Regions from separate parts of the Variovorax sp. PAMC28562 genome, predicted to be linked through region 1. Evidence: predicted binding sites of a transcription regulator. Region 1 holds the regulator's gene; the other holds the start of a gene.
What was found. Region 1 encodes HrcA, which represses chaperone genes, less so after heat shock. Its sites were predicted from a motif close to TTAGCACTCNNNNNNNNNGAGTGCTAA; they were not measured.
Positions count from the first base shown of each region.

Region 2: a site for HrcA is predicted at 2,030-2,056, ahead of groES (co-chaperone GroES). Genes of this name have one in related genera too.

Region 1 is NZ_CP060296.1:246,215-249,625, reverse strand. It holds gene recN (DNA repair protein RecN) at 1-169, opposite strand, end outside; gene H7F36_RS01220 (NAD kinase) at 171-1,067, opposite strand; gene hrcA (heat-inducible transcriptional repressor HrcA) at 1,096-2,100, shown strand; tRNA gene H7F36_RS01210 (tRNA-Ile) at 2,127-2,203, shown strand; tRNA gene H7F36_RS01205 (tRNA-Arg) at 2,273-2,349, shown strand; gene greB (transcription elongation factor GreB) at 2,406-3,008, shown strand; gene H7F36_RS01195 (RelA/SpoT family protein) at 3,015-3,411, opposite strand, start outside.
Region 2 is NZ_CP060296.1:2,083,010-2,086,420, reverse strand. It holds gene glgB (1,4-alpha-glucan branching protein GlgB) at 1-1,268, opposite strand, end outside; gene H7F36_RS09840 (hypothetical protein) at 1,553-1,882, opposite strand; gene groES (co-chaperone GroES) at 2,140-2,430, shown strand; gene groL (chaperonin GroEL) at 2,460-3,411, shown strand, end outside.

The sequences.
Region 1 (3,411 bases):
GCACCGAGCCGGCGTCGGCCCGGCTCCCCAATGCCAGTTGAAGCGCGTCGATCAGGATCGACTTGCCGGCGCCCGTCTCACCCGTCAATACCGTGAAGCCGGTCGAAAAATCCAGTTCGAGCGCATGCACGATCACAAAATCGCGCAGCGCAATACGTCGCAGAGCCACCTCAGGAACCTCCTTCGTTCCAGTGCAATTTCTTGCGCAGCGTGTCAAAGTAACTCCACCCCTTCGGATGCAGAAAGCGCACGCGATGATCCGACCGGCGAACCACAACTGTGTCACCGAGCATTAGCGTGGCGAGCGACTGCATGTCGAAGTTCGCGCTGGCGTCGCGACCCGACACCAGTTCGATCGATATCTCGTCCGCGTCCGGCAGCAGGATCGGGCGGTTCGACAATGTGTGCGGCGCGATCGGGACCATGACCCAGCCTGGAATGGCCGGGTGCATCAAAGGGCCGCCGGCGGACAAGGCATAGGCGGTCGAGCCGGTCGGCGAGGCAATGATCAATCCGTCGGCGCGCTGCACGGCGACGATGTGTCGACCAACCGTGACACGCAGTTCGACCATGCCGGATGTCGCGCCACGGTTGACCACCACGTCGTTCATTGCAAGCGCGTCGAACACGACGTTGCCGTCGCGCAGCACGCGCGCGTGCATCAGGCTGCGATGGTCTTCTTCATAGTCGCCGGCCAACATTGGCACCAGCGTCGCCTTGTAGTCTTCCAGCCGGATGTCGGTGATGAATCCGAGTCGTCCGCGGTTAATGCCGACCAATGGCACGCCGTAGCAAGCGAGCTGGCGGCCGATGCCCAGCATCGTTCCGTCACCCCCCACCACCAAGCCAAGATCGCAGGTTCGGCCGATTTCTCCGACGCTCAAGGCCGCATAGCGGCTGATCTCCGGATGCTCATCGGTCGACTGCTCGACAACGACCTCGCAACCATGCGATTCGAGGAATGCGCCGATGTCTTCCATCACGCCGTCTTGCGCCCCGGCCTGAGCGCGCGCGCCCGAGGCTTGGTACTTGCCAATCAGCGCAACGCGTCGAAAGCGGGAGGTCATTCACAAATTACAACACTAAAATTCATCGATGCTGGACGATCGCGCCAAGTTGCTGCTCAAGACTCTTGTTGAGCGTTACATCGCTGAAGGACAGCCGGTGGGATCGCGCACGCTGTCTCGCGCTTCGGGGCTCGAACTGTCTGCGGCGACTATCCGAAACGTGATGTCCGACCTCGAGAATCTGGGCCTGATTGCGAGCCCGCACACGTCTGCCGGGCGCATCCCGACCGCGCGCGGCTATCGCCTTTTCGTCGACACGATGCTGACCGCGCAACGCGACCAGTTCAGCGCTGCCACGTTGGCGCCAGACCAACCGCAGAAGGTGATCGCGAACGCGGCCAACCTGTTGTCGAACCTGTCGCAGTTCGTTGGCGTCGTCATGGCCCCGCGGCGCGCTTCGGTGTTCAAGCAGATCGAATTTTTGCGACTGTCGGACCGCCGGCTGCTGGTCATCATCGTATCGCCCGATGGCGATGTGCAAAACCGGGTGATTTTTCCGGAAGCCGACTACACGCAGTCGCAGTTGGTGGAAGCGTCGAACTACATCAACGCCAACTACGCCGGGTTGACGATCGAACAGGTGCGCGATCGACTGCAATCCGAAGTCGAAAAACTCCGTGGCGAAATCGTGTTGCTGATGCAGGCGGCCGTACAGGCGAGCTCCGAGGTGATGACAGAAGCGCAAGACGAAGTCGTGATCTCGGGCGAGCGCAATCTGCTCGCCGTCTCTGATTTTTCGAGCGACATGGGCCAGCTGCGCCGGGCCTTCGAACTGTTCGAGCAAAAGGCGCAATTGATGCGTTTGCTGGACGTGTCGAGCAAGGCCGACGGCGTCCGGATCTTCATCGGTGGTGAAAGTCAGGTCGTGCCGTTCGACGATTTGTCGATCGTCAGTGCGAACTACGAAGTCGACGGCAAGGTCGTCGGCACGCTGGGTGTCATTGGCCCCACTCGCATGCCCTACGAGCGAATGATTCAGATCGTCGATATCACTTCGAGGCTGGTGACCAACGCGCTGAGCCATCGGAAGTAGGCGCCCCACTAGAATCGGCGGCGCGTGGGCCGTTAGCTCAGTTGGTTAGAGCAGCGGACTCATAATCCGTTGGTCGATGGTTCAAGCCCATCACGGCCTACCACGTTGCATTCGAAAATCGGTTTGACACTCCGGCTTAGGCACTTTTGCCGGTGCTATAATCGGAAGCTGTGCGGCTGTAGCTCAGTTGGATAGAGTACTTGGCTACGAACCAAGGGGTCGTGGGTTCAATTCCTGCCAGCCGCACCACCATCAAGAAAAGCCCGCAACATCTGTTGCGGGCTTTTTTCATTGGAGCATCCTGAATGAGCAAAGCATTCACCAAGGAAAGCGACTCGGACGACGAGGACGACAGCACTGCTGCGCTGTCCGTGCCGCTTACTCCTGGGGGCAAAAACTACATCACGCCTGAGGGCTACGCCCGAATGCGCGCGGAGTTGCTGCAACTGATGGACGACGAACGGCCCAAGGTGGTCGAGGCCGTCCATTGGGCGGCAAAGAATGGCGACCGGTCGGAAAACGGCGACTACATCTACGGCAAGAAACGCCTGCGCGAAATAGATGGGCGCATCCGGTTCTTGACCAGGCGCCTGGAGATCGCCGTGCCGACCGACCCGGCGGTCCATCATGGAAGCGATCAGGTGTTCTTCGGTGCGACGGTTCGCTATGCCGACGAGGCTGGCGACGAGCGCACGGTGACGATATTGGGAATCGACGAGGCGGACAGCACACAAGCACAGGTCAGCTGGATTTCGCCGATTGCGCGTGCACTGCTGAAAGCGCGCGAGGGCGATGTCGTCAAACTCGTGACGCCGGCGGGTGTGAGCGAGGTCGAGGTGTTGTCGGTGACCTATCCCGAAGCTGGCCCCAAGGCAGACAGCAAGGAAGTCAGTGGTAGGCCGCCCTGATCAGCCTCAGGGCGCGGGCACTGTCCGCGAAGCGGAAAGCACCGAAGGCGTCCGCTTCACCGCCCGCAACACCGATTCCAGGTGCGTTGTGTCCCGTACCGCAATGACGAAGCGCATATCGGTCGATTCCTGTGGCGTCTCGTCGGCCATTTCAACGTGCGTGATGTCGGCCTCCGCAGTCGCCAAGGTCGCCGCGACCCGCGCCAGCACACCCTTGTCGTTGCGCACCGTGACCACGACGCCGGTTTCGAATGCACGCACAGGATCGTCCGCCCACTCGACGGCAAAGAACCGTTCGCTGTCCTTGTAGTGCAGGCGCTGCCCGACACCGCAGGCGTCGGTGTGCACTACCAGGCCTTCGCCGTGCCCGAGATAGCCGACGATCCCGTCGCCAGGAATAGGC
Region 2 (3,411 bases), 1.8 Mb from region 1:
TGCTGCCAAGGGTCGCCCGGCATCTTGTTGATGAGCGAACCCTTGCCATAGACCACCTCGTCGTGCGAGAGCGGCAGCACGAAGTTTTCATTGAAGGCATACACCAGCGAAAACGTCATCTGGCCGTGGTGGTACTTGCGGTAGACCGGGTCTTCCTTCATGTAGGCCAGGTCGTCGTGCATCCAGCCCATGTTCCACTTCATGCCGAAGCCGAGGCCGTCCATGTCGGTGGGGCGCGAAACGTTGGGCCAAGCGGTCGACTCCTCCGCGATGGTCACCGTATCGGGGAATTCGCGGTACACCGCGCGGTTCAGGGTTTGCAAGAACTCGATGGCCTCGAGGTTCTCGCGACCACCGAACTTGTTGGGAATCCACTCACCGTCTTTCCGCGCATAGTCGAGGTAGAGCATCGACGCGACTGCGTCCACGCGCAATCCATCGAGGTGGTACTTGTCGAGCCAAAACAGGCCGGACGACGTCAGAAAGCTGCGGACCTCGTTGCGCCCGTAGTTGAAGATGCTCGAACTCCACTCCGGGTGAAAGCCCTGACGCGGATCGGCATGCTCGAACAGATGCGTGCCGTCGAAATACTGCAGCCCGTGCTCGTCGGTCGGAAAGTGCGAAGGCACCCAGTCGAGCAGCACACCGATGTTGTTCTGGTGCAGATGGTCCACCATGTACATGAAGTCTTGCGGCGTACCGAAGCGCGAGGTCGGCGCGAAGTAGCCGGTGGTCTGGTAGCCCCATGAACCATAGAACGGGTGCTCGGTGACGGGCATCAATTCCACATGGGTGAAGCCCATCTTCAACATGTATTCAGCGAGCTGATGCGCGATTTCGCGGTAGCCGAGGAACTCGCCATCGTGGCGACGCCAAGAGCCGAGGTGCAACTCGTACGTCGACATCGGCGCGTCGAGCGCATTGCGAGCGCCGCGCGATGCCATCCACGCGTCGTCGTTCCATTCGTAGTCCATCGACCAAATGCGTGATGCGGTAGCGGGCGCGTGCTCTGCGTAGAACGCGACCGGATCGGCCTTGTCGACGACATAGCCGTTGAAGCGCGAGCGAATGCGGTACTTGTATGTCTGGCCCGGCTGCGCGTCTGCTACCGAGCCTTGCCAGATGCCGGTGCCGTCGTCGCGCAGTTGCAGCGGATCGGCATCTCCGGACCAGTAGTTCCAGTCGCCGATAACCGAGACGGACTCCGCGTTGGGGGCCCAGACCGCGAACGACGCGCCGCCTTCGGGATTCACATGGCAGCCCAACAGATCGTAGAGCCGAGCATGGGTGCCCTCGCGAAAGAGATAGGCGTCCTGAGCCTGGCGAGACTGGGTACCAGGGGATTGGGAATCGACGGGTTGGGTATGGGGAGATCGGATTTCTGGAATCACGAGGGACACTTTCGCTGCGTTCAATCGATGATCGATGGCCGAGAATCGACGACAACGACCGCAAGTTCAAGGCCATTGTTGGGTCAAAGGCGAGCGCCGCGAAGAGCACCGGGCGCCTTCGCGTGTCAGAGAGAAGCGCGTATGCGGCGCGCGCTGTTCGTTCAGGCCCGGGCAGCAGCGCCGGCTGCTTGTGATGAAACCTTCGACGCCTGCATTGCCGGGATTGCCGGGCGAGCGAAGTCGCCCGTCGTCAGCACCACTGCGCGTGAGGGATCTGCGAAATACAGTTCGATCGCCTTGTCCCGGATCAGGCTGAAGTGACTGCGGCAAGTTGCGAGCAAGCTTTCGCTGCTGCCATCACGAGCACCGCAGACGTCACGCAAGGTCTGTTCTGAGATCAGCCCGAGGATGCGGGCGCCGTCGTCGCCGTCCGGATAGAACGCAAAGCGCACAGAGGCCGTGTCGAAGCAATAAATGCCTTCGAAATCCATTTGTCGTCTCCTGTTTACTGTTCGATGGCGCACGACTTTCGTGCAGGCGACGCACAAATATGGCGTGGTCAACAGCGCGAGCCCACGCCAGAAGCCGCCTACATCGGCTTACATGCGCCCTTGAAACCTGAACGAATGCCCTTATCATTAGCACTCGCTGAGGACGAGTGCTAACAGTGCTCACCTCCAGTCGATTGGGCAGCCAGCCGTTCGGTCCGGCACCCTCAAACCAAACCCGTTTCTATTCAGGAGATGCTATGAAACTTCGTCCTTTGGCCGATCGTGTGATCGTCAAGCGCATTGAAAGCGAAACCAAGACTGCCTCGGGCATCGTGATCCCCGACAACGCTGCCGAAAAGCCCGATCAGGGTGAAGTGCTGGCCGTTGGCCCGGGCAAGAAGACCGACAAGGGCGAACTGCTCGCCATGAGCGTCAAGGTCGGCGACCGCGTTCTGTTCGGCAAGTACAGCGGCCAGACCGTCAAGGTCGATGGCGACGAGCTGCTTGTCATGAAGGAAGACGACCTGTTCGCAGTCGTCGAGAAGTAATCAACCCCATCTCATCGGAGTAAATAAACATGGCAGCAAAAGACGTAGTCTTCGGCGGTGAAGCCCGCGCGCGCATGGTCGAGGGTGTCAACATCCTGGCCAACGCAGTCAAAGTGACCCTGGGCCCCAAGGGCCGCAACGTGGTGCTCGAACGTTCGTTCGGCGCCCCCACGGTGACCAAGGACGGTGTGTCCGTCGCCAAGGAAATCGAACTCAAGGACAAGCTCCAGAACATGGGCGCCCAGCTCGTGAAGGAAGTGGCTTCCAAGACTTCGGACAACGCGGGTGACGGCACCACGACCGCTACGGTTCTGGCTCAAGCCATCGTTCGCGAAGGCTTCAAGCTGGTCGCGGCCGGCATGAACCCGATGGACCTGAAGCGCGGCATCGACAAGGCCGTCACGGCCCTGGTCGCCGAGCTGAAGAAGGCATCCAAGCCCACCACCACGTCGAAGGAAATCGCACAAGTCGGCTCGATCTCGGCCAACAGCGACGAAACCATCGGCAAGCTCATCGCTGACGCGATGGACAAGGTCGGCAAAGAAGGCGTCATCACCGTCGAAGACGGCAAGAGCCTGGACAGCGAACTCGACGTCGTCGAAGGCATGCAGTTCGACCGCGGCTACCTGTCGCCTTACTTCATCAACAACCCTGAAAAGCAATCCGCGATTCTGGAAAACCCGTTCGTTCTGCTCTACGACAAGAAGATCAGCAACATCCGTGACCTGCTTCCTACGCTGGAACAAGTCGCGAAGTCGGGCCGTCCGCTGTTGATCATTGCCGAAGAAGTCGAAGGCGAAGCCCTGGCTACTCTGGTCGTGAACACGATCCGCGGCATCCTGAAGGTCGTGGCTGTCAAGGCACCTGGCTTCGGCGATCGCCGCAAGGCCATGCTCGAAGACATCGCCATCCTGACGGGCGGCAAGGTCATCGCTGAAGAAGTCGGCCTGACGCTCGAAAAGGTGACCCTGGCCGACCTCG